Regions from separate parts of the Paenibacillus sp. J14 genome, predicted to be linked through region 1. Evidence: predicted binding sites of a transcription regulator. Region 1 holds the regulator's gene; each other region holds the start of a gene.

Region 1 (7,397 bases):
CTTTGCCTGCTGAATGGCGGCTCTTTCGGCTTCCCACGTATCCTCATGAATGTATAGATAAAACCGGTGGAGACCCAGGAGCACGATCAACAGGATCACAAGGGACAGCAGGATCCATTTCGTTCGCTTCCTCAAGCTTCTCTTCCTTTCCCTTCCTATGCAAGCAGCCTCCTTCTGGAAACCGCGCGCCGCTCATTATCGTGCCAGCAGTCCCTCAAACGCCGCCTGCGCCTCGTAGCGGATACGTTCCTCATCCAGCGTCAAGCAAGCCCCGTGTTTGACAACCTGCTTGCCGTTCACCCAGACATGCTCCACGTCCTTGGCCCCAGCGGAGTAAACGGTATGGGAGATATAATCTGTTCTCGGCAGGAAATGGGCTTGCTCCGTGTTCAAGGCGATAATATCTGCCTTCATGCCTGCAGCCAGCTTGCCTGTATTTTGCAAGAAGACCGATTTTGCACCGTATTCCGTTCCCATCTTCAAGGCTTCCAGTGCCGGAACCGCCGTTGGATCGCCGGATACGCCTTTATGGATCAGCGCAGCCAAACGAATCTCCTCCAGCATATCCAGGTTATTGTTGCTCGCCGGACCGTCGGTCCCCAGCGATACCACTACGCCTTTCTTCAAGAGTTCAGGTACGCGGGCGACACCGCTAGCCAGCTTCAAGTTACTGCCCGGGTTATGCGAAATTGTAACCCCGTGGGCTGCCAAGATATCGATTTCCTCGTCGGTCAAATGCACCGCATGGGCAAGCAGGGTTGGGCGGGAGAACATCCCCAGCTTCAACAAATGCTCTACCGGACGGACGCCGTAATCGTTCACGTTCTGCTCTACCTCGGCGCGCGTCTCCGACATATGCGTATGCATTGGCAAATCGAGATCATGGGCAGCTTGCACAAATTTCTCGATGAAGGCCGGCGGGCAGGTGTACGGTGCATGCGGTGACATCATCGTGGTGATGCGTCCTTCTGCCTTGCCGTGCCAGTTCTGCGCAAACGCGATCGCTTCCTTGAGCTTCTGATCTTGCTCTTCCGGGGAGCACAAACCGATGGCCCCGCGCATCAGCACGGCGCGAATGCCTGATTCCTCCACGACTTTGGCCACTTCGTCCATATGATCGTACATATCCAGGAACGTCGTCGTGCCGCCCTTGAGCATTTCCAACACGGACAATGCCGTACCGGCATACACATCCGCTGCCGTAAATTTGGCTTCCATTGGCCACATTTTCTCCTGCAGCCAGGTTTGCAGCACCATGTCATCTCCGTAACCGCGCAGCAGCGACATCGCCGCATGGCCATGGGTATTGATCAGGCCCGGCAAGAATAACAACCCTTTGCCGTCCAAAGTCTCGGCGCCTTCCACGCCTTCCGGGCGCTCTTCCCCAATATAGCTGATCGTATCGCCCTCAACGAGCATATATCCGCGAACCACAGGACGTTCCGCATCTAAAACGGCAAACGTCCCGTTCTTAATTAACCATTTCCAACTCATACGTTGCTTGTTTCCTTTCCGTTTTCTAAGTAGTAAGCCAAGCTCAGCAAATCTGTGGTGAAATCAGCGGCATGAATCCGAACTTCCGGCGGAACCTTCAGAATCGTTGGCGCGAAGTTCAGAATCGCACCGATTCCGGCGGCCACCAGCTCGTCCGCCACCCGTTGGGCTTCTGTATCCGGTACGGTGATGATGCCAATGCGGATATTTTTCGCCCGAACAGTTTCCGCCAGCTCTTCGATCGGCTGAATCGTAATGTTGTTGATCTGCTTACCAATTTTCGCCGGCGAAGCGTCGAACACCGCAACAATCTTCATATTATCCTTCAAATACGCATTATAATTCGAAAGGGCCTGGCCCAGATTCCCGGCGCCTACCAGCGCGACGTTAATCTGCTGATCCAGATTTAAAATTTGTTGAATTTTCTCAATCAAATAAGCGACATCGTAACCGATCCCCTTCCGGCCAAAATCGCCGAAATAAGCCAAATCCTTACGGATTTGGGCCGGATTCAGGTCCAGCTTCTGTCCAAGCTCCTGGGAGGACACCGTTGGCACCTCACGGCGGCTGAGTTCATTTAAGAAACGCAGGTAAACCGGCAGTCTGCGGACGACAGCGTCCGAAATTTTCTCTGACTTCATGCATTGTTCCCCCTATTCTCCATTACGATCTATGAAGCGGCTTAGGCTTCGGGATTTAACCATTCCGAGATACGCGGCACCATTTGAGTTAATGGCATATGCTCCATCTTCGGTCCTGGCAATGAGTATAAGAAATATTTTCCATAATATGATTCCAGGATCCGGGTATCATAAACGATCACGATGCCGCGATCCTGCGACGAACGGACAAGTCGTCCGAACCCTTGCTTAAAGCGAATGACCGCCTGCGGGACAGACAGCTTCATGAATGGATTCTTCTTCTCCCGCTGCAGACGTTCGCTCTTCGCTTCCACCAGCGGATGGTTTGGCGGCTGGAACGGCAAGCGTACAATTGCTAAACTGGTCAGCGCCTCGCCAGGGATATCCACCCCTTCCCAGAAGCTGCTTGTCCCGAGCAGCACCGATGCGCTGTTCCCTTGGAAGCGCCGGGTCAGCTTGGTGCGGCTGCCGCTGTCCATCCCTTGCCCGATCACCGTGATGCCTTCCGCTGCAAGCCGTCCTTTTAGCGGGTCATACACCTGCCTGAGCATCTTGTACGATGTAAACAGCACTAGCATGCGCCCCTGTGTCGCCACCGCGGCATCCGCCAGCGATTGAACCAGCGTGTTAATGAAATGATCATCCCCCACGCTGCCTTTCACACTTGGAAAATCGCGCGGAATCACCAGCAGCGCCTGATCACGGTAATTAAACGGCGATGGCAGCATCGCGGTGATCAACCGATCCTCTTCCGCTGCCTCCGTCAAACCAAGCTGCTCAATCATATATTGGAACGATTTATCAACAGATAAAGTCGCAGACGTCATGACGACGCTCTTCTTCCGATCGAAGAAAAATTGCTTCAACTGAGCGCTGACATCAATCGGCACCGCATACATTTGCAGCGACCGGCTGCGGAAGTTCCCGTTCGCTTCCATCCAATAAACGGTGTCCTCGCTCTCCAGCTTCATGAAGAAACGAAGCGCTTCCCGTTCTCCGGCTAAATCTTTAAACAACCCGCTAATATCGGTGATCAAGCTCTCCGCTGCATAATCGTCCTGCTCTTCTCGGATTTCGGACAGAAGGCGCTCCCCTTTCCGAAGCACGTCGCCGAGACCTACATAAATTTGATTCTCTAGCGCGGTCAACGTCTCCCAATCCTTGGGCTTGCGATTCGGCAGCAACCGGTACACGAACTGTCCAGGATCACCAGGGGCGGCGTCACTGCGGTCAGGCATTAAGCTGAACAGCAACTCGCTGAGCTTGTCCCAGCTCTCCTTCACATCCACCAGCGTAGGGAAGATTCCGTCGATGACCGAACACCAATCCGAGGATTTCTCTGCGGCTGACGCTTCGAGCGTGCTGCGGAGGTTGGCCAATTGCCCCGTCTTGCTGTCTTTATACAGCCGGGTCAGCGTATGCACAACCGTAAAATACTTCATATGAATCCCCAAATGCTTGCCGGCCACATCCTCTAAATGATGCGCTTCATCGATTACTAATCGCTCGTAGCCCGGCAGCAGCTGATGCCCCGCCTGGATGTCTGTAAACAGCTTGGAGTGGTTCGTAATCACCACGTCCGCGACACCGGCTTCGTGTTTTGCGCGATGATAGAAGCATTTGCGGAACCAAGGACAGGAGCGGCCCAAGCAGGATTCCGACTCACTGGCCACTGTCTCCCAAAAATCACCGCCGCGATTGCCGAGATTCAGCTCTTCGTCATCGCCGCTTTCTGTTTGGGTCAGCCATACGACCATTTGCGCGGCCGTCATCACATCTTCTTTAGGTGTAGAGAAGTCTTTTCTATTTATTTTATGTTCAAATTTGCGCAAGCACAAATAATGCTGCCTACCTTTAAAAACGGCTGCACGAAACGGAAAAGGCACGACCTCCGTCAACAACGGCACATCGCGCTCTCTAAGCTGTTCCTGCAGGTTGATCGTGTGCGTGCTCACCATGACCTTCTCTTCATTCTTGACGCTGTGGTAAATGGCCGGCAGCAGATATCCCAAGGATTTGCCCGTCCCAGTTCCAGCCTCAACGAGCAGGTGCTTATCTTCCTCAAAAGCTCGCATGACCTCGTGTAGCATCATGTTCTGAGCTTCCCGTTCCTCGTACTGCGGCAATCGTTCCCGCAGCCGTTCTCGGACCTGCTCCATAAACTGCTCGAAGGTCACGTTCTCCAGCGGATTACGTTCCGTGCTGTCCCTTGGCGCTTCGATGTCGAGCCAATCTTCCACCTGCAAGGCGAATTGGCGGTAGTAGACATAGCCGTCTTCGCTTGGCAAAGCTTCCCGCTCTTTTTCCTGCACCATGGCATCAAAAAACCACCCGAGATCGCTGTCCTCACCGGCAAACAGATCTGCCAAACGCTGTAAAGTCAATAGCGGCAATCGGTCACATTCCTCCAAGCATTTGAGGAAAATCAGCGCTGTCGCCAATGCGTCACTGTCCGCCTGGTGCGGACGCTCATGCTCCACCTCAAACTCCGCCGCCACCATCCCTAGCTGGTAGGAAGTCAGTGAAGGGAACAGAATTTTCAGGAAATCCATCGTATCCAGAATCCGTCCTGTAAACGGCAAATACCCCGTCTTGTCCAAGGCGCTCTGCAGGTAGTTAAAATCAAACGCTACATTGTGCCCAACCAACACGACGTCGTTAAGTAGTGGAACCATCTCCACCATCACTTCGTCCAGCTCTGGCGCATCCTTCACATCCTCTTCGGTAATGCCCGTTAACCCCGTAATAAACGGAGGAATCGGTACGCCCGGCTTAACGAAGGAACGATACACCTGAGAAATTGATCGATCCGGCTCTATAATGGCAAGTCCCACTTGAATGATTTCATCAGAGGACTGGTTACCCGTCGTTTCAAAATCAAGCACAGCATATTTCATTGCAATTAGATGTCCCTTCATTCCAGTCTCTTTACAGCATAACAGAAGATAGCCAATTTGAAAATTAATACAAACCATATCTGTAATAAAAATCACAAAATAAAACAAGCGATGCGCCGCCGTAAGCGGGGGTTCGCATCGCTTCCAAAACATGCCGTAATAAGTGCGTGAATTTCCAAGTCAATGAGCGATAAATCTACAATAACGACGTCAACTCGGGACCGTAATGGAGTTTCCCTGTACTGTTCGCACAGGCCTCCAAATTGGCCAACGGCTCGGGTAAGGACGGATCATGGTGGTGAGCCAACTTGAAGTACTCTTTTGCCTTGTCAAATACGCCCTTGTGCGCCTCAATACACCCCAGCGCGTTGTAGATAATAGAACGCAGCCGCTTATTTGCAGCCTTTTCCAGCACGATCCAGAAATGCTTGGCGGCTTTGTCATATTGCTCGAGGTGCAGATGGCACATCCCCAGATAGGTCCGGGCTAACATGCTGTCCGTAAATTGCTTCACCACCTGCTCGAATTGGGCAGAAGCCTGGGGAAACATCAGCAGCTTGTAATATCCTTGACCTTTCACAAAGGCGGGGTCATCCAATTCAGGAAGATCGGGAATTTCTCTGGACTCCAGACTTCGGAACGCATGGCGTAAATATCCCATTTTCTCCTCAAAGCTCAACCATTCCTCGATAATGCCGTCACTCATATGCTGAAGCAGGTTCCACTTTTTCGCAAGTTCCTGCTTCTGGGCTTGGCCAGCCAAGGGGTATTTCCTCGTGATTTCGTCCAACATCTCATTCATTTCCGCAAACACATGCTGAAACATCATTCGCATCCCCCCTAACGAAAATGAAATCAGTCCGAGCCTTACGTACATTTTTTGTTTCGCGGGACGATTTCATTCCGGCAGGGAGGAATTACACTTTTTGATGGATGGATCTCTGGGGGTCATGTGGAATTGTATGTGGAATTGTATGTGAAAAATCAAGTACATTTCAGCGGTTGTTGCGGCTTACACCCCAATGTACTCGAAATTTCATGTACAATGCAGTGTTTTTGCCCTTTTGGGGCGGAATGTACTCGAAATTTCATGTACATTTAGGCGTTTCCCGGGCATTTCGCCTAATTCTATATGAAAAATCATGTATATTGGCGAGGGATTGCGAACTACAGTCAGATTATGTGCGAAAAATCAAGTACATTGCGGTGGTTGTTGTTGCTCACAGCCCAACGTACTCGAAATATCATATACATTTCGGTGACATCAGTATAGTGTAACGCGGACACACCATATTTAAACACACCAAGGGCCCGGCAAAAATGCCGAGCCCTCCTTCTATGGCTCCTTCGTTACGCCGAAGGTGCCTTATTAAACAACCGATTTAGCGGATCATGGCGTGGAGTTCTTGATGCGCCTTTTCCACCGGCTTGTTGTTTTCGTCAACGAACACGACGGTTGGCTTGTGGCTGCGGACTTCTTCCGGTGACATTAGAGCATAAGAAATAATGATGACATTATCACCAGGTTGCACCAGTCGCGCTGCTGCACCATTCAAGCAAATCACGCCGCTGCCGCGAGGTCCAGGAATCACGTACGTTTCCAGTCGGGCGCCGTTATTGTTGTTGACGATTTGAACCTGCTCGTTCTCCAACAGATCGGCAGCCTCCATCAGATCCTCATCTATAGTAATGCTGCCCACGTAGTTCAGGTTCGCTTCCGTCACGGTGGCGCGGTGAATTTTCGATTTCATCATCGTTCTATACATTACGGGTTCACCCTTTTCGTTAAAATTACGTTGTCGATCAACCGCGTTGTTCCAAATTTGACGGCAACGGCGATAAACACCCCTTTTTGGCGGCCGGCTGCATCAACACGTTCATCCTCTGCCAAAGGCAACAATTCCGGAAAATCCGAAACTTCCACATAATCGATATTCGCCAGCGGTTCAGCGCTGATCTTCTCGCGGATTTCCTCCCGCAGCTCCCCTGCGGTAACAGGAGTTTGCCCCTCTGCCTTAGCCCTTGCATCCTCAAGACTGCGGGATAAAACAAGCGCTGCCTGCCGTTCTTCCGGACTCAAGTATACATTTCGGGAGCTAAGTGCCAAACCATCGGCTTCCCGCACGATTGGACAAGGAATCACTTCGATATCAAAGTTCAAATCCTCTACCATCCGCGTAATGACCGCCACCTGTTGGGCATCTTTTTGCCCGAAATAAGCACGGTCCGGCTGCACGATATGAAACAACTTGCCTACAACGGTAGTGACCCCGTCGAAATGGCCCGGCCGGGAAGCACCGCACAGCACGTCAGTCAAACCGTCGACCTTAATGTGAGTACGGGTTGGCTCAGGATACATTTCTTC
Region 2 (7,397 bases), on a different contig from region 1:
ACGAAATTACGAAGGATCATCCGGAGAACATCTCTTCGTTTGTGATAGCGCCAATTATTGCCGGCGGGGACCCAATTGGGACGGTGGTGCTTGTGAACAAGGACGATGCTGTAAAAATGTCCGATTTGGAATCGAAAATGGCAGAGACCGCTGCCGGTTTTCTCGCAAAACAGATGGAGCAGTAGAAAGAACGCAAAATATTTGCAAGACGCATGGAGGAACTTACACACACCGCTGTTTGGGGCGGACGCCGTCCGTCCGAAACGTAGAGGAATGTGTAAGTTTTTTTGTGTTGAACTTAGGAAATGGCGATAGCCTCCGTTTCGTCTTATAATGGAACCTGTTAGCTTTAAAACATGCTGATGACTGTTAAAGCAAAGTAGGTTGCCATGATGGAAACGAAGGAAAGCCTATCCTCCAAACTGCTCAAGGGAGCGGCCGTTCTGAGCGCGGCGGCGCTGATCACCAAGCTGCTGGGAATGCTGCAGAAGATCCCGCTGCAAAATATCGGGGGAGACGGCGTATTTGGCATTTATAATACGGTTTACCCTTTGTACACGCTGTTAGTTACGCTCACGACCTCGGGATTTCAGGCGGCGGTAGCCAAATTTATCGCGGAACGCCAGGCCCCTGGATGGGAAAGGGAGCGTAATGAGGTGCTGCGACTGGCATCGGCAACGATGCTGGGGTTGGGGGTTGCCTTTGCGGTGCTGCTTTATTTTGGCGCTCCGATCTTATCGCAGCTCATCGGAAGCAGCTTGTTGATTCCGGCTTTTCGCGGAGCGGCGCCCGCGTTGTTGCTCATTCCGGTGGCGGCGGCGCTGCGGGGATATTTTCAGGGACATCAAAATATGACGCCAACGGCGGTTTCCCAGGTGGTGGAGCAAGCCATTCGGGTCACGGTGATGATCGTCCTGTTGCTGGCGTTAAGCCGGGTGGGAGCCGCTGATGCGGATCTTGCCGGCGGGGCACTGGTCGGCTCCTCCGCAGGGGCAGCTGCAGGGCTTGCCGTGATGCTGTTGTATTGGCGGGGCTATACCCGTGCTTCACGGCAGCGGCGGCAAGCTGAATCCTCAGCGGAGGCCGATCCGCCGTTTCCTCAGACTAAAGGGCAGCAATGGTCCAAGCTCCTCAAGGTTGCGCTGCCGATCAGCTTGGCTTCGCTGGGGGTGCCGCTGATCAGCCTGGTGGATACGTTCACGCTGCCGCGGCTGCTCTCCGCCCATGGGGAAGAGCTGCGGATCATGGCCCAGGTGGGGATATACAACCGCGGTATCCCGTTGGTTCAGCTCGTCACGATGCTGGCGACGTCGCTGTCGGTCTTGTTTGTGCCCGCGATGGCTGAGTTGCAGATGAAGGGAGACACCGAAGCGATTCGGCGTCAGGTGCAGCTGGCTTTGCGCTGGTTCTGGCTGATCGGCCTGGCGGCTTCGCTGGGCCTGGCCTTGCTGGCCGCGCCCATCAACGTCATGCTGTACGAGGATGCGGCGGGATCGGCCACCCTGGCTTGGGTGGCCTGGACGGCGGCGCCCGGCGCGCTGGTCGCGGCGACGAGTGCCCTGCTCCAGGGCCTCGGCCACGTGCGCGCTCCGGCGCTGCACCTGCTCGCTGCGGCATTGCTCAAGACCGCGTTGAACGCGGTGCTCGTGCCGCAGCTTGGCATCACCGGCGCCGCCATCGCCGGCGTCGCCGCGTACGGCGCCGCAGCGGCGTTGAACGCCGCGCTGCTGCTGCGCCGGGTCCAGCTGCGTCCGCGCCTGCGGGACGCGCTGGGGCGCCCGGCGGCGGCCGCGCTGGCGATGGCCGCCGCGGTGCTGGCGCTGCGCCTCGCCGCCGCCGAGCTGCCTATGGGCCGCGGGGTAGCTGCGGCGGTGAGCCTGCTCGGCGTGCTGCTTGGCGCAGCGGTGTTCGTTGCAGCCGTGCTGCGCACTCGGCTGCTGAGCGCGGCAGAGCTGAGCGCCCTGCCGCGGGTCGGCCCGAAGCTGCTGACGCTGCTTCGGAAGCTGAGGCTGCTGCCATAGCGCTTCGCCTTGGCGTAAGGGCCGTACGAAGTTGAACTTTGCGGATGTGACGCAGAAAATTTCAGTTTGACCGCCAGCAATGGTATAGTAATAACATGCTGAACGGACAGGGAGTGAAAGGCATAACATGAGCGCAACCATTACGGTAGTCGGCCTCGGCTCGGGAGATCCCGACCGGCTGACCTTAGGCAGCCTGAAGCGGCTGCAGGAGGCGGGAGAACGTTACGTCCGGACGAAGGACCATCCGGTGGTGGATTGGCTGGAGGAGACGGGCGTTCATTTTACTTCGTTTGACGAGGTGTACGAAGCGAAGGACGATTTTCCTTCCGTTTATGAGGAGATTGCCTCCAGACTGTTGGCGCGGGCCAAAGCAGGTCAGGAGGGAGAGCATATCGTGTACGCCGTTCCCGGGCATCCCCAGGTGGCCGAAGCGACGGTGAAGCTGTTGCGGGAGCGCTGTCCGGAGCAGGGAATCTCGCTCGATATCATTGGCGGGGAGAGCTTTCTGGACGAAGCGTTTGTTCGCCTGGGCTTTGATCCGATCGAAGGATTCCTCCTGGTAGACGCCTCGGAGGTTCGAGGGGAAGCGATTGACCCAAGACGGCATACGCTAATTGGACAAGTCTATGACCAGATCACCGCTTCAGAAGTCAAGCTGGGGCTGATGGAGCTGCTGCCTGACGATTATCCGGTCGTTGTGGGACATGCCCTTGGGGTAGCGGGCCAAGAGCGGATCGAGCGCGTTCCGCTGTTTGAGCTGGATCGGATTACGGGTTACGGGAACCTGTCCCTGGTCTATGTCCCAGCCAGCGAGGACGATACGCTGCGTAACCGCAGCTTCCAGCGGCTTCATGAGATCGTGTCGATATTGCGCAGCCCGGGCGGATGCCCATGGGATCGCGAGCAGACGCATGAATCGATCCGCAAAAATCTCATCGAAGAAACCTACGAGGTGCTGGAGACGATCGACGACGACGATCCCGACCACATGCGCGAGGAACTTGGCGATCTGCTGCTGCAAATTATGCTCCACTCTCAGATGGAGGAGGAGACGGGCACTTTTACGGTGTATGACGTCATCCAGGAGCTAAATGAGAAGCTCATTTACCGTCATCCGCATGTCTTCGGGAATTTGAGTGCCGAGGATGCTGAAGCCGCGCTTAACAACTGGGAAGCGATGAAGGCCGAAGAGAAGAAACGCAAAGGCCTCCAGCCGGAGCGCCAATCAGTCATCAGCGGGGTGCCGCGCGATTTGCCGGCTTTGATGAAGGCGTACAAGCTTCAGAAGAAGGCGGCCAAGGCCGGATTCGACTGGGAGGACATCGACGGGGTATGGTCCAAGCTGGAGGAAGAGATCCGCGAGCTGAGGGAAGCCGTCGCGCAGAAGCAAGATGCCGAGGCGCAGGAGATGGAATTGGGCGACGTATTGTTCTCGGTGGTGAATGTGGCTCGCTATATCGGGGTGGATCCGGAGCAAGCCCTCTCGCGGACGATCCGCAAATTCACGGAGCGGTTCCATTATGTGGAGGATCGGCTTCGTGATCTGGGCAAAACACCTGGCGACAGCACATTAGCTGAAATGGACAAATTATGGGACGAAGCTAAGTCGAAAGAACGGGAATGATGGGAGAAAAGGACTAAATTTCAGTTTTTTTGCGAAAAAAGCAAAAAAAGTTCCCTGAGAGTGCAGGATTTTTCAAATCAAGCAAGAATACTCTTACAAAGATAACCATCTGGTGCTTGGTAGGCTTGAAGGCAGGCCTGAAGCCTATAGTGCCAAGGTATCACCTATTTCTTTAATTATTGGGAGGCATTATTAATGAACAAAACAGATCTGATCAACAACATTTCCAGCAAAAGCGGTTTGACGAAAAAAGACGTTGAATCCGTATTGAATGGTTTTCTCGGTGAAATTACCGATGCACTGGCTAGCGGTGACAAAGTTCAACTGATCGGCTTCGGTACGTTCGAAACTCGCAAACGCTCCGGTCGTACGGGCCGTAACCCGCAAACCGGCAAAACAATCGAAATCCCAGCTTCCACTGTTCCAGCATTCAAAGCAGGCAACAAACTTAAAGAAGCTGTAAAATAATGCGTCTCGATAAATTCCTGAAGGTATCACGGTTGATCAAGCGGCGCACCGTGGCGAAGGACGTCTCCGAACAAGGCAGAGTTCTGATCAACGGGCGCGAATCCAAACCGAGCAGTACGGTGAAGGTGGGCGACGAAATTACGGTTCAATTCGGCCAGAAGCTGGTGACCGTGCGCGTCGAACGTCTGGTCGAAACGACTCGTAAGGAAGAAGCTGCTTCGATGTATACCTTAATCAAGGAAGAGCCGATCGCCAAAGAGACCGGTCTGGACTGGTCCTGACATAGTGACGCTCAGAGCGTGCTCCGTTTCTTCGGGGCATGCTCTTTTTTTACCTCACAAGAGTGTAAAAAAAGTCCTAGCCAAACTGTGAATTCATGGTAATATAGTAAATACACTTCTTAGAAAACTCCTCTGTGTCAACCTCATGTCGAAATCATCGACGCTGCGCACGCGGCACACATCCACGAATCACAATCGCACCTAACGATCAAGCAACTTTCCATCGAACGAACCATCGAACTAACCATCTTCGGATCATCAAGCCACCAACAGACGCTGTAACCATCCCACTTAACAACAGACCTATCGTCGCTTAAGGTCGCAGCTCACTATGAAGAAATCGGGGTGATTCAATCAACGAAGACAATTTAAAACGCTTACAAAGTGAAAATATTCACAATTATTTCGTTCATCATTTTTCACGACAGCCATAGGGTATACCAAGGTCCATAATCCAGTCTTTCCAAAGGATGATTGCCTGATGAAACAGCTCGTGCACAAGCTCTATGCGCGGGGGGAGCTCTCCAAGGTGGAGCTCGTCGATCTACTGGAGCATATGGATGTCGAAACGCGCAAGGAGCTCTTCCGCTTGGCCCGTCTCAGGCGGGAACAGGCTTATGGGAACAAGGTGTATTTGCGCGGTTTGATTGAATTTTCGAGCTACTGTCGGCGGAACTGCTTGTATTGCGGACTGCGGGCGGGGAATCGTGAGGCGGAACGTTATCGGCTCAGCCCGGAAGAGATTCTCGAGTGCTGCCGGGAAGGATACGAGCTGGGCTTTCGCACGTTTGTGCTCCAGAGCGGGGAGGACCCCTGGTATACAGCCGATCTGCTGGCTTCCTTAATTCGGGACATCAAGGGCGGGTTTCCGGATGCAGCCATCACCTTATCCATCGGCGAGCGGGAGGCGGGCACCTACCGATTGCTGTATGAAGCGGGGGCGGATCGCTTTTTGATGCGTCATGAAACCGCTTCCCGGAGGTTGTACCAGGAACTGCATCCTTCGATGTCCTTTGATCACCGGCGCCAATGTTTGGAGACACTGCAATCGATCGGCTATCAAGTGGGTGCAGGCTTTATGGTCGGATTGCCCGGCCAGACGGCGGAGGATTTAGCGGAGGACTTAATCTATCTCCTAGCGCTCAACCCGGACATGATTGGCATCGGCCCGTTTATTCCCCATGACAAGACGCCGCTTGCTCAGGCGAAGGCCGGGTCGCTGGAGGATACGCTGGTGATGGTCGCGCTGGCCCGCCTATTCCTTCCCGAAGCCTTAATACCCGCGACGACTGCGCTCGGTACGTTACACCCGCAAGGCAGGGAGTTGGCGCTGAAGGCCGGGGCCAATGTGGTCATGCCCAATCTGTCACCCGTTGCCGTCCGCAAGAAATACGCCTTGTACAACAACAAAATCTGCACGGGGGATGAATCCGCCCAGTGCAGGCATTGCCTTGAGCTGCGGATTGAAGCCGCAGGCTTTTCCGTAGATATGGGAAGGGGGGACAGCTTGAAGGCGCTGGCAAGCCGCCATCATGCATAGTCCATCGTTTGCCAAGCAGTCGATTGAGTCAAAGAAAGGCGGCAGTTTCATTTTGTTATTATTCGTGAAATATTTCACAACAAAACGTAGAGGAGACGTGGCGAATGAGCATTTTGACTAAAACCAATGACCTTGGCTTTTTTGAAATTCGGCTGGAATCCATCGGCGGGCTCGGCGCCAACCTGGCTGGGAAGATGCTGGCGGAATCCGGGGTGCTGGGGCTTGGCCTCAACGGTGCCAGCTTCTCGTCCTATGGTTCGGAGAAGAAGGGTTCCCCGGTGAAGAGCTTCATCCGCTTCTGTGAGCCGGACGTGGAGATTCATGATCACAGCCCGATCGAGGAACCCCACGTCATTGGCGTGTTCCATGAAGCGCTGCACAAGACGGTCAATGTTCTAAGCGGCTTAAAGCCTGACGGGATCGCGCTGGTGAACTCGACCCGCGATTTTGAGGAAATACGGCGCGATCTGAAGTTTCCTTATGGGACACTGGCGGTGGTGGACGCAATGGGGATCGCCATCGACGAACATACGAAGGTGAACACCTCAATGCTGGGGGCGTTGTTCCGGATATGCGATTTTCTCGATCCGGATTCGATGCGCGAAGTGATTAAGCATACGTTCCAGAAAAAATACCCGCACTTGGTGGAACCCAATTTGCGCACATTTGACCGGGGATATCATGAAGTACGTTTCCAGACGATCCCGGCTCCCGAAGGGGTACAAGGGATGCAATTCGAACGGCCGCAGCCGCTGCTCGGTTATAAGACGCAGGCTCTGGGCGGCATCATTCGGGCGCAAGGCAATAGTCTGCTGAAGGATTTGAGCGGGTCCCGGCAGGGGTTTGTACCGGAGTTGGATCCAGACAGCTGCATCCATTGTGCCAACTGCGACTCGGTTTGTCCTGATCTGTGTTTCGTGTGGGAGACCGGGGAGGACAAGAAGGGGCGTCCGCAAATGTTCTTGAGCGGCATCGACTATCAATATTGCAAAGGTTGTCTGAAATGCGTGGAAATCTGCCCAACGGGGGCGCTTAGCATGCGTCGGGAGGAGCCGGGATATGCCGACAGCCACCGCGTTGCTCACGTCTTTCAGTAGAGTTTTTTCCAAGGTCAAGGTGTATGGAACTCGCAGAAGAGCCTAAAGGAGGACTTTATCGATGTCTATAACCGAAGAGAAAATCACAAAAATGACGCTGGCGGAACAAACGACGGCCTTCGAATCAGGCAATGAGGCGGCAGCTATGGCGGCGGCTCAGATCAACTACCATGTGATGGGGTATTTTCCGATCACCCCTTCCACGGAGATTGCCCAAATTCTAGACCAGAAAAAGGCGCAAGGCTTGCATGATATCCAACTGATTGCGGCGGATGGGGAGCACGGCTCGGCGGGGATCTGTTATGGGGCCGCGCTCGCTGGGGCTCGGGTGATCAATGCGACCAGCGCCAACGGGTTCATGTACAT
Region 3 (7,397 bases), on a different contig from region 1:
ATGTCACGGACAGCATTCGGTTGGTTCATGATCATCACAAATCCCCCTTAATTACAATAATGGTTTATATTTCCATATCAAACATAAACTATTATTGTAAACGCTGTCAATAGGAAGATGATTTCATAGATTTTGTTAGAGAATCTCTTCGATCAGCTGTGCAATCCGCGCCTTATCCAGAGCATCAATCCATGCCTGTGGAATCTGCGCATAGCGGCAGTCGCTGCTTTGTAAATAACGGTAGATGATCCGCGCCTCATCAATTTCATCCCGAGTAGGTTTGCCTGTCAGAAAAGAACGATGTCTTAGATAGACCACTGCCTGCTCCGCCATTTCCAGAGACATAGAGGCTTGGGAGCTTTCTCTAAGTAGCTCAACTTTCTGGCTATACAGGATCGTATTTCGCTGCAAGATGAACCATTTGGTCTCCCGCTCACTCAGGCGCTCCACAACTACGAAATTCTCGTTCTGCTCTATAAATCCGGCAATCTCCTCCTGCCTCGCAAACAGATCGATGGCATGAAGAGCATCCCTGAGCTTGGCTGCGGCTTCAAAATCAAATCGTTCGGAGGCGTCCTGCATTCGTCTCTCCAACTCCTCCCGGAGGCTGGAATCCGAGCCATCCAGCAGCGCAGTAAACCGATCCATCATGCGGTTGTTGCGCTCAACCGCTTCCCCGCCTAAGCATGCGCCGAGACATAAGCCCAGCGAATGGTTCAAACAGGGAAATCCAATGGGCGCTGATCGTGGACGGCTGCAAGCGATACGCAAAGCTTCGCGAACGCTTTGGACAGCCGCCTCAACAGCATACCTACTCGCCGAATACGGTCCATAAATTTGGCGGGTTCCCGGGGCGTCCGGCACATCAGCAACTTCCAGGTCCCAGATCCCGTCTGTGTCGCAGATCGCTAAATAAACATAACCGAGTGGACTCTTCATCTTTTTGTTATACATCGGCTTCAGTTCTTGAATCAGCCGGCACTCCAGCATCAGCGCTTCAAATTCGGTGTCAGTCCTGCGGATTTCCAGATCCTTCACATTATGCGCCAATCTCTCCACCTTCTTGGAGCGGTGACGGGAGGCATGAAAATAAGAACGTACCCGTTGCTGCAAGTTCTTCGACTTGCCAACATAAATGACGCCTCCTACCGCGTCCTTCATCAAATAAACCCCCGGCGCTGCTGGAAGGGTGCGAAGCTGCAGCTCGATCCGTTCGTTGGTCATGGAGCAAGCTCAATCCGTTTGATGACGTTACCAGTAAAGTCTTTTACCCTAAACGCTCCTGCTTCCAAGAGGCCATAGGAATTGGGGAAGTTCTCCTTCGGCAATGCGATGGACCCCGGATTCAGGACGTAGATGCCATCTTTGATATCGGCTACTGGCACATGCGTATGCCCCTGAATAAACACGTCACCCGGCGCCAATGGCGGAAGCTGATCGATGCTGTATCCGTGCCCATGCGTGACGTAAATACGTCGTCCCTCCAAGTAGAGCATGGCATAATCCGCCATCATCGGAAATTCCAGCAACATCTGGTCCACTTCCGCATCACAGTTCCCGCGCACAGCGATGAGTTGATGCTTATGTTCGTTCAGCGTCGCCGCGGCCCGCTTGGGATCATAACCGTCAGGCAGCGGATTTCGCGGCCCGTGATACAGGAAATCCCCCAGCATAATGATTTGGTCTGGCTGCTCCTCGGCTACTTTGGCCATCGCCCGGTCCAGCCAAGCGCTTGATCCGTGAATATCCGAAATCAACATCAATTTCATCGAAACCAACTCCTTATCTCTTTCGTTTTAGTATATAAGGAAGAACATCTGGCGAAATACAATCGAAATCTTGATCAATCGGAGGTACCTTGCATGAAGTCCTTCAAAAAATGGGCGGTGATCCTTCTTGTCTTTTGGGGCATATGGAAGATATTCTTTTTCCTCCTTAAGGATGTTCTGTTTGCAGTGCTAACGTTTCCTGATCCTTATGCCAATATCCTTCAGATGGTCGGTATGGGAATGATCCTACTGTTATCTCTTATCTTCACTGCGCTTCTCGTCAAAGACAGCGCCCGATAAGCAAGAAAGACAAGAAAGACGTCCAATCGCTTGAACGTCCAGAGTTCACTATTCTTGGATCAGCGTATACAGCTCGTTGGTCACTTTAAACTGATCCTTAAGTCCCGATGTGACATAAATTTTGTCGTCCTTCGTGATGAACAAGGCTTCCGTTACCTCATTATAATTTTCAACAAACTCCATCCCTTTCTCCAAGCCCATCACAAAAACCACAGTAGATAGCGCATCGGCATCCGTCGCATTATCCGTTAAGATGGTTACGCTCTTCAGCTCGTTTTGCGCCGGCGCGCCAGTTCTGGGGTCAAGAATATGGTGGTACATCACCCCGTCCTCAACAAAATACCGTTCATAGACTCCCGAGGTATTAATCACCTGATCGTTTAAGCGAATAGTCCCCATCGTCGTCCCGCGCGAGCTGTCAGGATCCTGAAGTCCAACGATCCAGTCGTCACCGTTCGGCTTGCTTCCAACCACGATGATACTGCTGCCGCCAAGGTCAACTAATGCGCTCTTTACGCCTTCTTCACGAAGATAAGCTGCGATTTTGTCTGCCGCATACCCTTTTCCGATGCCGCCGAGATCCAGAATCATCCCCGGTGTTTTCAGAAAAATCGTTCGCTTGGTTTCGTCCATCACCACATTTTGATAACCAACCAAGCTAAGCTCCCGCTGCAAGTCCTCCGGAGCCGGAACATGGGCATCTTCATGTCCAATATCCCAAAGATCAACCAATCCGCCAACGGTTGGGTCAAACAGCCCATCCGTCTCCTTGGCATAATTCAGCGAGCGTTTTAATACCTCTATCGTATCTTCGGATACTTCAACCGCCTCTACGCCTGCCTCCTGATTCACTTTGTAGAGCTGGCTTGTCTCCAAAGTCCGGCTAAGCTCCTCGTCCAACGTTTTCAACATCGCATCGATATGATCCAAATGCTCTTCGCCCTTCGGGTCCTCATACAATTTGATGTTAACCACCGTATCAAAAATATAATATTGTCTTGAGGTCGGCTCTGCGGCCGCCGTTTTGTCCTTCGGATTCGCCTCGCCTCCGCACCCGGATAAGAGGATCGTCAGCATTGCCGTCAAGCCGAAAAGTACAGCCCGTTTGCGCCATTTCTGTGTTCGTTGCATCGTTTCACCTCATTTGAAAGTTCACGCAGCTCGTGGTTAACTTCCCGTATTGTATAATTTTCATCACACTTCGTCTAGGAAGAACATCACGGTGACTTGAGTACTGCAAAGAGGAACACGAACCTAAATGCAAAAAGAAGCGAGATAGATCTCGCTCCCACAATGATCAAGCCTCAAACCGAAGTTGATCCGAAATTCGTTTATCTTAATAAGTCATCTTCTCGAGTGACGTTATCGTATGAACGGTTATACCGCCGATAATCGTCTAAATACTGCCGCTCATGATTTTTTACATAGTAGAAGGTACCCCATCCGCTGAAAACGAGGAACAACACCAGCATAATTCGGTAAGCCAACGTAAAATGGTCTGTGGCAAACCCGATCACAATACCTAAGATCGCTATACCCAATAGTCCCCAAAGGATTGATTTCATGATCTTTTTTACCAATTTCCATATCCCCCCTTATCTATTATGAATTGGATTATAGCATATTTTTCCTAGGTAAAGAGATTCTGTTATTTGTTTGCTATTTTGTGGAAATGACTGTGATCCCAGTCACTCAATCGCTGCCGATCGAGCGATATGCTTCTGGCAGAAACGGAGGTGCAGTGTCTCAAATCTAACTACGTGAAAATCAACACAATTTTCAGCACCTCCTGTCTTCGAAATCAATCAAGGAGGTTTCTCGATGAACCAAAGTCAAATCCCAACCGATACGCGTCACGAGCCGTCCATGTTCTGTTACCAATGCCAAGAGACCGCGGGTGAAACGGGCTGCACCATCACAGGTGTTTGCGGAAAGTCTGAGGAGGTTGCGAATCTGCAGGATTTGTTGGTCTATGTCCTCAAGGGGGCGTCATTCCTTGCCTTAGACAGCGACCTGCCGGAGCCGCTTGACCGGCAGCTATCCGTATTTACCATGAACTCCTTGTTTGCGACAATAACGAACGCTAATTTTGATCGCAACTATTTCGTGAGCCATATCCGGGAGGCTCTTGCCTTGCGAGATATTGTTAGAAGCTACTGGATGAAGAAGCACTCTGACGATGAGGCTGTCTTACCCGATGCCGCGCTCTGGGAGCCTCGAGATGAAAGCCAGTTCGCAGGTAAAGCCCAACAGGTCGGGGTCCTCTCTACCGCCAACGAAGATATTCGTTCCTTACGTGAACTATTAACCTACGGACTTAAGGGGATGGCCGCTTACACCTACCATGCCTATCAATTGGGTTATACCGACGGAAGGATTCATCACTTTATGCGCCAGGCGCTGGCTGCAACCTTGGACGATACCTTAACAACCGATAATCTTGTCGCCTTGGTCCTGGAAGCGGGCAAATATGGCGTCGAAGCCATGTCCTTGTTGGATCGAGCCAATACAAGCACCTATGGTCATCCGGAAGTAACCCAGGTCAATCTCGGTGTACGGAATCGCCCCGGAATATTGATCAGCGGCCATGATTTGAAGGATTTAGAAGAGCTGCTGATCCAAACCGAAGGCACCGGCGTCGATGTGTACACCCACAGCGAAATGCTCCCTGCCCACTACTATCCGGCTTTCAAAAAATACAGCCACTTCGTTGGCAACTACGGCAATGCCTGGTGGCAGCAAGCGAGAGAATTCGAAGCCTTTAACGGTCCGATTCTGATGACGACCAACTGTATCGTGCCGCCAAAGGATAGTTACCGGGATCGACTTTACACAACGGGGAACACCGGTTATCCTGGAGCACGTCATATTCCGGATGGCAAGGACGGGAAGCCAAAGGACTTCTCAGCACTCATCGCGCATGCCCAAAATTGTCCGCCGCCAACCGAGCTCGAAAGCGGGCATATTGTCGGCGGCTTTGCCCATCATACCGTGACTCGTTTGGCGGATCAGATCGTTCAGGCAGTGAAGAGCGGTGCGATCAAACGGTTTTTTGTTATGGCGGGGTGTGACGGACGAATGAAATCGCGGAACTACTACACCGAGTTTGCTAAGGCACTTCCTCGGGATACCGTGATCCTGACCGCCGGTTGTGCCAAGTACAAATACAATAAGCTGGACCTGGGGGATATTGGCGGGATACCCCGCGTCCTTGATGCGGGTCAATGTAATGATTCCTATTCACTCGCCGTCATTGCACTGAAACTAAAGGAATTGTTCGGTCTTGAGGATATCAACGAGCTGCCGATATCGTACAATGTTGCCTGGTATGAACAAAAAGCCGTCATCGTCCTGCTCGCTCTGCTCCATCTCGGTGTCAAGAACATTCACCTCGGCCCTACTTTGCCGGCCTTCCTGTCCCCCAACGTAGCGAAGGTCCTGATCGACAAGTTTGGCATCGGGGGCATTACGAATGTAGAGGAAGATATGGCCATGTTTCTTGGAGCTTTGGCGTAACGTGTGCAAATCGAAAGGACCCCCTATCACGTGATGTGAATGAGGGGGTCCTTTCGATTCCAGTCACTATATCGTTACTCGCTTAATAATGAGAGTTGGATTGCCGCCAAAGTCGGATACTCACGATACTGTTTAAAAACAACCTTCACCCTCCGGGCTGTCGTAACCGGAAGGATGACAATCTTCTTGTAACCGATTATCGAACCTTCTCCAATCAAACGCCATTCACCGAGAAGTGCAGTTTCCTCGTTGGACTTATCCTCGGTAAGTTCCGATGCCCACAGCTCAAACGCCTCTACCCGCTGTCCTTGTTCAATCTGTTCCTGTAAAATAACCGCGTTAAATGCCCTCGCCTCCGGTAAAACGATTTGTACCCAAGGCTCAGCATCCGACGCAGACGGTCTCCAAGCGCGATCCGGTGTGGCCTCGGCAAGAGCTTCGGCCGCCTCCTCCTGGGAAGCGGCACTCGATCCTATCCATACGGCCCCTTCGTTCAGCCTTGGATCATTTAATTCCTGGATTCGGCGTCCCAGCTTGGCCAGAACTTCACGATCCGGCGCTGCGATCACCCCATCCCGGTTAGGCGGGATGTTAAGCAGGAACATGGCATTACCGCCAACGGATTTCAAGTAGATGTCGAACAGTTCACGGTCGCTCCGCACCTGCCCGTCCTCTTCGGCATGGTAGAACCACCCCGGACGGATGGACGTGTTCACTTCAGCCGGATACCACACCCATTCTCCGCCATACCGAGCAATCGCCCGCCTGCTGCCCAGATCCTCTTCCATCGAGTTGATCGAACGAGCGAAGGACGGGTCATCGGTTTGTTGCGATTTTTCCGCCGTTTTCTCCGCATCTTGCAAAGCCCGAGGTACAACGCTCCATTCTTCCCGCCGCGTATGCCCTGCCTCGTTGCCAACCCAGCGGATATCCGGGCCGCATACGCTGATCACGCATTGCGGCTGCAGCCGGCGAATCGTCTCATAGTAACGGTCCCAATCGTACTGCTGCCGCTTGCCGGAGGGGCCTTCTCCGTTGGCGCCGTCCAGCCACACGCAGCTAATCTCGCCATATTGAGTAAGCAGCTCCGTCAGTTGATTCACGTAAAAATCGTCATACGCGGCTCCTTCCCCGTAGCTGGCTTCGGTCCGATCCCAAGGCGACAGATATACTCCGAATTTCAGCCCGGCCTTCTGGCAAGCGTCCGAAACTTCGCGAACCACATCCCCCTTGCCGCCTTTCCACGGGCTGGATGCGACCGTATGCTTCGTGTATCGGCTGGGCCAGAGGCAGAAGCCGTCATGATGTTTGCAGGTCAGTATGACGGCTTTCATGCCGGCTTGTTTTAAGATGGCCACCCATTCCGTGGCGTCGAGCTGCTTCGGGTTAAACAGCACCGGATCTTCATGCCCCGTCCCCCACTCTCTGCCGGTCATCGTGTTCATCCCAAAGTGAATAAATCCGTAAAACTCTAACTTTTGCCAAGAAAGCTGCCTGCTCGAGGGCCTGATATTAAAAATTTCGTTTAGATTCATCAGAACAATTCCTTTCCAGTGGCATTTCGTTCGAGTAAAAAAGTTCTTAAATGAACTCCATTATGGAGTGTAATGTGTCCCAGCTCTCCCAGCTTCCGCCAACCTCGCGAAATATCGAATGGTAAAATCACGGAATCGGGCCGCGATTTGCTTCATATAGCGATCCTTCGGCCAGGACAAGGAAATGGTTCGCTTACACCAGCTTTCTTCGAGTCTGAGCAAGCGGACCCCCGTACCAGTGGATCCGGCCCAAGTAAGGGCGGGCAGGAAAGCCACG
Region 4 (7,397 bases), on a different contig from region 1:
AGAGCAAGGTTTGCCGTTGGGACGGCGTCTTGGCGATGATCTTCTTCACGTCATGGATAAAGCCCATGTCCAGCATGCGGTCCGCTTCATCCAAAATCAGAAGCTCCACGTCCTTCAGATCAATCAGCTTCTGCTGCATGAGATCGTTCAGCCTTCCCGGCGTGGCTACCAGAATATCTACGCCTTTCTGCAGTGCAGTCTCCTGCGGTTTCTGCGACACGCCGCCAAAGATAACTGCACATTTCAGAGGTAGGTACTTGCCGTAGGCGCAAAAATTCTCGTAAATCTGCAGCGCCAGCTCGCGGGTTGGCGTAATCACAAGCGCGCGGATGTTCCGTCGGCCTGCGCGCGGGGCGCCATCCTTATGCAGCAACTGCAGGGTGGGGATGGCAAATGCTGCGGTTTTCCCCGTACCGGTCTGCGCGCAACCCAATAAGTCTTGGCCGCCCAGAATCGGAGGAATCGCTTGTTGTTGAATGGGCGTAGGTGTCGTATAGTTTTCCTGTTCCAACGCTTTTAAGATCGATGGGATCAGGTTCAGTTCTTTAAATTGCATAAATAACTCCTTGCCGGCCTTACTGCCGGAACACTAATTTTGGCAGGAAGTGCCCAAGGCTTGAAGCTCGTTCCACCAATCCTATCAATATAACACTTCACAGGTAACCCGGCAAATGGAGAGTTGAGGCCGGAACGGTTCAAATGCGTGCACGTTGTCGACCGTTTGATGTTCTCCTTCCCACAGAGCCTTCGGATAAGGCCCTGTTGCAGCGTTATTTCCTTCTCGCTGTACCTCATGAATGGGGGCAGATGCCACTACTTACCTGCGCACTGCGTAATCCCTCACCTGACACAACCAAACCATATGATCCTGCCCCGGCCCCCAGTAGTCCTTAGCCACGACATAAGGTTCGCCGAACTTACGCAGCCACTTCTGCTGCGCCCGCTTATAGCCGCTGTCGAGACAGAACCGCTCGATCCCCCGCTCTTGCAGCGCCTTCGCCATCGCCTCGATCAACGCCGCCCCGATGCCTTGTCCTTGATTGGCGGGCAGCACGTACAAGCTTCCCATCTCGCCAACCTCATCCAACGCGTGCTGGGTGCAATCCCTGGTTTCCTTCCCGCAAGGGCCAAAGGAAATCGTCCCCACCACCTCCCGCCCGATCTTCGCAACGAGAAATAGGACGGGGCTCTCCCCCGCTGTTTTCCCTTCCCCATGCGGATCAGAGCTGGATGCAGCCCCAAGGGCGGCGTTCACCAGCTTTCTTTTTCCATCCACTTCTTCGCGGATATCTTCTATTAAATGTCCGAGCCCTTCCGCGGCAAACGCCTCCGGAATCGTCTGCTCGAATACGCGGCAGGCTTGCTCTCGATCTTCTGCGGTTAGCGGTACGATCACGAAATTTTCGACCATGGCGATCCCTCCTTCAAATTTTTTTCGTATCGGCCTGCAAAATTGGAGCAATTCACTTCATATTCTAAAGAATTTACCGAAATAAAAGCAAAGAGGCGATCCCATCACGAAAACGCAAACCTACGTGACAACACGCTGGAATATGCGGGTTTTACCTGTGAACGGTTGTGGTATAATCACGATGATTTGCGAAAATGAAGATTGCTTTTAACAGCTTGCAACAACAAACAGAAACGGGTGATCAGAATTGTTTGAACTCAAATGGCTGTGGCAGAATTTGGAAGGCAACCGGGCCAGGTATATCACCGCGCTGGTGCTTTCCGTCGTGGGCTCCTCGCTCATGATTATCAATCCGTACATCGGCCAGCAGATTGTTGACACGTTTATCACAGGTGAAAATGCAATGCAAAATTTAACGGAGCAACGGGGACTGCTGATCGTGCTCTGCTTGGGGATGATTGGGTTCTCGCTGCTGCGGACGGGGCTAGCTTATTTGACGACGATGCAATATGAGCAGGCTTCGCAAAATATGTTGTACAAAGTCCGCATCTATCTGTACAACAAAATCCAAGGCCAAGATATGGAATACTACGACCATAACCGGACCGGGGACCTGATGACCAAGATGACCGGGGACTTGGACATGGTGCGGCACTCGATGGCGTGGATCATCAAGACGATTATTGAATCGCTGACGATCTTTATTGCGGCCGTCGCTTATTTTTTCACCATTGATGCCGTGTTGACGCTGTGGCTGCTGGTCTTGGCGCCTCCCATCTTCGTCGTGGCTTACATCTTCGCGAAAAAGGTCCGTCCGATGTACGTAGATCTGCGCGAGCGGTTGTCCCAACTGAATACGATCACCCAAGAGAACATCTCGGGGAACCGCGTCGTTAAAGCCTTTGCTCGTGAAGAATTTGAAATTGAGAAATTTACCGATAAGAACGTTCACTTCTCTGAAGCGAACAAGAAAGCGGCGCTCGTGTGGCTGGACTACTTCCCGTACCTGGAGACGTTCGCCCAAGCGTTTAACGTGATCTTGATGCTGGCCGGTGGATATTTTGTCATGCAGGGACGGATTACGTTCGGGGAATTTTCCGCGTTCTCCGCGCTGATCTGGGCCGTGTCCAACCCGATGCGCAACATCGGCATTATCATTAACGATATCCAACGTTTCTTCGCCAGCTTGAGTAAGATTGTAGAAATTTATTACGCCAAGCCCAAAATCGTCAACGAGCACAACGCAATCGATAAGCGCCGTTACGAAGGACGCATCGAATTTAAGCACGTCAGCTTCAAATATGACAGCAACGAAGTGCTTCACGATATCAGCTTCTCCGTGAAGCCGGGAGAAACGATCGCCATTATGGGCTCAACCGGTTCGGGCAAAACTTCACTCGTGAACCTGATCCCGCGCTTTTACGACGTATCCGATGGGCAAGTGTTGGTAGACGGCGTGGACGTCCGCGAACTGGAGCTTGATGAGCTCCGCAGCAACATCGGCATCGCGACCCAGGACGTGCTGCTGTTCTCCGATACGATCGACGGAAACATCGCATACGGCGATCCCGAGCTGCCGGAGGAACAAACGAGAGAGTATGCGAAACTTGCGGCGGCACATGATTTTATTACGAAAATGCCGGAAGGATATGACACCATCGTTGGGGAGCGCGGCGTCGGCTTATCCGGCGGACAGAAGCAGCGGATTGCGCTGGCTCGGGCGCTGGCGGTACGCCGACCGATTTTGATCCTCGACGATACTACTTCTGCGGTGGACTTAGAGACCGAGGAACATATCCAGAAGAGCTTGCGCGAGCTGAACTTCCCGTGCACGAAGCTGATCATTGCTCAGCGTGTGTCGACTACGGCCGAAGCAGACCGCATTCTGATTCTGGACGGCGGACGGCTGATTGAGGAAGGCACCCATGCCGAATTGCTCGCGAAGCGCGGCTATTATTACGATGTATTTATGCTTCAAAATGAAGGGATCGGAAGGACGGTGAGTAGCCATGGCTAGAAATAAGTTCGATGTGGATGAGAATCTAGAGTCTCCTTTTGATATAAAACACTTCAGACGTGCCATGGTGTACATCCGGAAGCAGCAAAAGCCGATGATCATCGCGTTCGTGCTGAGCGCCTTGTCTGCGGCGATCGCGCTGTCCGCGCCGCTCATTATCCAGCATGTCGTTGACGTGACGATTCCGCAAAAAGCGTTTGGCGCGCTGGTCGGATGGTCTGCGCTGATGTTGCTCACGATCGTGGTCAGCGTTGAGCTGGCGACAATCCGCTCCCGGATCATGACCCGGGTTGGCCAGGATATCATCTTCGATATCCGAACGGATCTGTTTAAGCATCTGCAGCAGCTGCCGTTCAAATATTACGACGACCGTCCCCAAGGGAAAATCCTGATCCGCGTCGTTAACTACGTCAATGCGGTATCCGACGTGTTGTCCAACGGGATCATCAACTTTATTTTGGAGATCGTCAACTTGATCTTTATCGCGGTGTTTATGTTCGCGGTGGATGTTCGGTTGTCGTTCGTCACCTTGGCCGGATTGCCGGTGTTCCTCGGCGTCATGCTGCTGATCAAAACCCGGCAGCGCCGGGCATGGCAGGCTGTATCTAACAAAAGCTCTAACATGAACGCCTATTTGCAGGAGAGTATCAGCGGGATTGGCGTGACGCAAATTTTCTCCCGTGAGAAGCATAACGAAGGCATCTTCACTCGCCTCGCCGGCAACTACCGCAAGGAATGGATGCGGGCGCTGCGCTACAACGCGCTGATCCCGTTCTCCGTGGATAACCTGGCGACGATCGTCACGACATTGATCTATATGGTTGGCTTGCTTGCGATGGGGCCGCAAGGCGTGACCTTCGGGGTCATCCTTGCGATGAGTAACTACGCAGCTCGCTTCTGGCAGCCGATTCTGAACTTGTCACAGCTGTACAACAACTTTATTAACGCCGTAGCGTACCTGGAACGGATCTTCGAAACGCTGGATGAACCGGTGACGGTCAGCGATGTACCAGGGGCGAAGGCATTGCCGCCGGTACAGGGCAACGTCCAATTCAAAGACGTTACGTTTGCTTACGATCCCGGCTTGAACATTCTGGAGCACCTGAACTTTGAGGTCAAAGCCGGGGAAAGCATCGCCCTCGTCGGACCGACGGGTGCGGGCAAAACCACGGTCGTGAACCTGATCTCGCGCTTCTACAATGTAAGCGAAGGCGCGATTCTGATCGATGGTCACGACATCTCGCAGGTGACGTTGAAGTCGCTGCGCAGCCAGATGGGGATTATGCTGCAGGACAGCTTTATTTTCTCGGGTACGATCATGGATAATATCCGCTATGGGAAGCTGGACGCCACCGAAGAGGAAGTCATTGCCGCGGCCAAAACAGTCTGCGCTGACGAGTTCATCCGCGAGTTTGAGCAAGGGTACTACACGGAAGTGAATGAGCGCGGCTCGAAGCTGTCCCAAGGACAGCGGCAGCTCATCTCGTTCGCCCGGACGCTGCTGGCCGATCCGCGTATTCTGATTCTGGACGAAGCGACCTCTTCGATCGACGCCAAGACAGAGCGTCTGCTCCAGCAAGGCCTAAACGAGCTGCTCAAGGGACGCACCTCATTTATCATCGCGCACCGGCTGTCGACGGTGAAGAACTGCGACCGCATCATGTACGTCTCCGACAAGGGGATTGCCGAATCCGGCTCGCATGACGAGCTGATGGCCAAACGCGGTCTGTACTACCGCTTGTATACCGCGCAGAAGATGGAAGCTGTGTAGAGCATGCCAAAATAAAGGCAATTCCGCCAAGCTATTGGGGTTGGTGGAGTTGCCTTTTCGTTTTTTGTTGGCGCCCTCGAAGATCAAAACTTGTTGTTTGATCGCCTGTTTATTTGTGAAATGTTTCACTTACTATGACGAGCCCTTATGTTATCCTCTCCCCAGGGGAACGAAAGAGAAACAGCGTCCCTATAAAGACAAAAGTGGAGGGTTTATCATGCACAAGAAAGTAACAGCAGCACTCATTCTCGTCTTATCCTTGATGCTGGTCATCACGGGATGCGGCAACAATGGGAACGAGCCTCAGAACCAGGCTCAAAATCAGAACCAGACGCAGGCGGGCGGTCAGACGGATAAGGCTAAGGAAAGCGAAGCCGAAGCCGTAGCCGGCGCATCCGAAAAAAGCTATACCCCTCACGATCAGTTGAAGGATAGCTACGATATCATTATCATCGGCGCAGGCGGTGCTGGCATGACCGCGGCACTGGAAGCGAAAGCGAGCGGCATGAACCCGGTGATTTTTGAGAAAATGCCGGTGGCTGGGGGCAATACAACGAAATCGTCCTCGGGCATGAACGCCTCAGAAACGAAATTCCAAAAGGAACAAGGCATTGAAGACAGCAACGACAAGTTCTATGAAGAGACACTCAAAGGCGGCCACAATACGAATGATACCGAACTGCTTCGTTACTTCGTTGACCATTCCGCCGAAGCGATCGATTGGCTTGATGCCATTGGCATCCGCTTGAATAACCTGACGATTACCGGCGGCATGAGCGAAAAACGCACCCACCGTCCGGAAGACGGCTCCGCCGTGGGACAATACCTGGTGGATGGCCTGGTACGAAACGTTGAAGAACAAGGCATTCCGCTGTTTGTCAACGCCAACGTCAAGGAGATTACTCAGCAAGACGGGAAAGTGAGCGGCGTGAAGGTCGTTTTGAACGATACCGAGGAAAAAACGATTACCGCCAAAGCTGTCATCGTCGCAACCGGCGGTTACGGGGCGAATCCGGAAATGATCACCCAGTTTAGACCGGACTTAAAGGGATATGTCACGACCAACCAAGTTGGCAGCACCGGTGATGGCATTACGATGATTGAGAAGTTGGGCGGCGTTACCGTGGATATGGATCAGATCCAAGTTCACCCAACCGTTCAACAGGAGAAATCCTATCTGATCGGCGAGGCCGTGCGCGGTGAAGGTGCGATCCTAGTTTCCAGCGAAGGCGTACGTTTCTATAATGAAATGGATACACGTGATAAGGTGACGGCTGCGATCAATGCCCTGCCTGAGAAATCAGCCTACCTTGTTTTTGATTCCGGCGTAAAATCCCGGGCTAAAGCGATTCAACAATATGAAAAGATGGGCTTTGTGATCCAAGGTGACACGATTGAAGCTTTGGCTGAAGCTATGGGCGTACCGGAAGATGCATTGGCGAAGACATTGGAAACCTGGAACGCAGCTGTACAAGGTAAAAATGACGCCGAATTTGGCAGAACTACCGGGATGGATTACGATTTGTCCGGCGCACCGTACTATGCCATCAAAATCGCTCCCGGCATCCACTACACCATGGGCGGCGTAAAAATCAACACCAACACGGAAGTGTTGAACAAGGATGGCAACCCGATCCCAGGGCTGTTCGCCGCTGGCGAAGTGACCGGCGGGTTGCACGGGGATAACCGGATCGGCGGCAACTCCGTAGCCGATATTATCATCTTCGGACGTCAGGCCGGCGTGAAGGCGGCCGAGTTCGTGAAGGCGCAATAAGTAGAACGATCCTGAGATAGGACTCGTCAAGGCTTGAACTCCAAGGAGGTTGAGCTTTGGCGGGTTTTCTTTTTTTTGCGGAAAGGAACTTTGGGAATACTAAGTAACCACACATAGTATAGGAGGTGCGTCAGATGAGTAAAAAAGAGGACTACACCCAGCAGCAACTGGAACGAGCCAAAGCGAAGGACTCCACCGACGAAGGCCGAAAAGGCGCCTTCATGATGAAAGACGCCTGGAACCAAGACGGCAATCCCGCCGCTGCCGCGGACGACTTCGGCCCCGTGATGAAGCCGGAAGCCCCGCCGACGATGAACGGGAAGCCGTTGTAGCTCGATTACGGCCACGTCAGGCCCATACTGTACATGATTTTTCGAGTACATTTCTCCGAAATCGCTGGGTTTCGGCGCATTGTACTCGATTT

The links. Region 1 encodes Rex, which represses fermentation and respiration genes when NADH is low (regulators of the CRP and FNR family bind a similar motif). Its sites were predicted from a motif close to TTGTGAAATATTTCACAA; they were not measured.
Region 2: hydE ([FeFe] hydrogenase H-cluster radical SAM maturase HydE) is a predicted target of Rex. The motif match lies at 4,777-4,794, and genes of this name have one in related genera.
Region 3: hcp (hydroxylamine reductase) is a predicted target of Rex. The motif match lies at 3,828-3,845, and genes of this name have one in related genera.
Region 4: M891_RS0109655 (flavocytochrome c) is a predicted target of Rex. The motif match lies at 5,313-5,330, and genes of this name have one in related genera.

What each region holds. Positions count from the first base shown of each region.
Region 1 covers NZ_JADQ01000031.1:25,663-33,059, forward strand. The annotation lists gene M891_RS0113085 (cell wall elongation regulator TseB-like domain-containing protein) at 1-135, opposite strand, end outside; gene M891_RS0113090 (amidohydrolase) at 196-1,494, opposite strand; gene M891_RS0113095 (redox-sensing transcriptional repressor Rex) at 1,491-2,135, opposite strand; gene dinG (ATP-dependent DNA helicase DinG) at 2,177-5,032, opposite strand; gene M891_RS0113105 (tetratricopeptide repeat protein) at 5,229-5,861, opposite strand; gene panD (aspartate 1-decarboxylase) at 6,415-6,798, opposite strand; gene panC (pantoate--beta-alanine ligase) at 6,798-7,397, opposite strand, start outside.
Region 2 covers NZ_JADQ01000048.1:902-8,298, forward strand. The annotation lists gene spoVT (stage V sporulation protein T) at 1-185, shown strand, start outside; gene M891_RS0116805 (putative polysaccharide biosynthesis protein) at 390-2,021, shown strand; gene mazG (nucleoside triphosphate pyrophosphohydrolase) at 2,149-3,645, shown strand; gene M891_RS0116815 (HU family DNA-binding protein) at 3,841-4,113, shown strand; gene M891_RS0116820 (RNA-binding S4 domain-containing protein) at 4,113-4,394, shown strand; gene hydE ([FeFe] hydrogenase H-cluster radical SAM maturase HydE) at 4,876-5,934, shown strand; gene M891_RS0116830 (2-oxoacid:acceptor oxidoreductase family protein) at 6,039-7,031, shown strand; gene M891_RS0116835 (thiamine pyrophosphate-dependent enzyme) at 7,093-7,397, shown strand, end outside.
Region 3 covers NZ_JADQ01000012.1:91,358-98,754, reverse strand. The annotation lists gene M891_RS0106465 (cellulase family glycosylhydrolase) at 1-35, opposite strand, end outside; gene M891_RS23430 (GIY-YIG nuclease family protein) at 136-1,224, opposite strand; gene yfcE (phosphodiesterase) at 1,221-1,769, opposite strand; gene M891_RS0106450 (hypothetical protein) at 1,863-2,069, shown strand; gene M891_RS0106445 (FAD:protein FMN transferase) at 2,118-3,200, opposite strand; gene M891_RS23425 (hypothetical protein) at 3,401-3,634, opposite strand; gene hcp (hydroxylamine reductase) at 3,891-5,585, shown strand; gene M891_RS0106430 (alpha-L-fucosidase) at 5,660-7,021, opposite strand; gene M891_RS0106425 (LysR family transcriptional regulator) at 7,181-7,397, opposite strand, start outside.
Region 4 covers NZ_JADQ01000020.1:113-7,509, reverse strand. The annotation lists gene M891_RS23645 (DEAD/DEAH box helicase) at 1-556, opposite strand, end outside; gene M891_RS0109670 (GNAT family N-acetyltransferase) at 818-1,411, opposite strand; gene M891_RS0109665 (ABC transporter ATP-binding protein) at 1,659-3,428, shown strand; gene M891_RS0109660 (ABC transporter ATP-binding protein) at 3,421-5,199, shown strand; gene M891_RS0109655 (flavocytochrome c) at 5,417-6,973, shown strand; gene M891_RS0109650 (hypothetical protein) at 7,108-7,305, shown strand.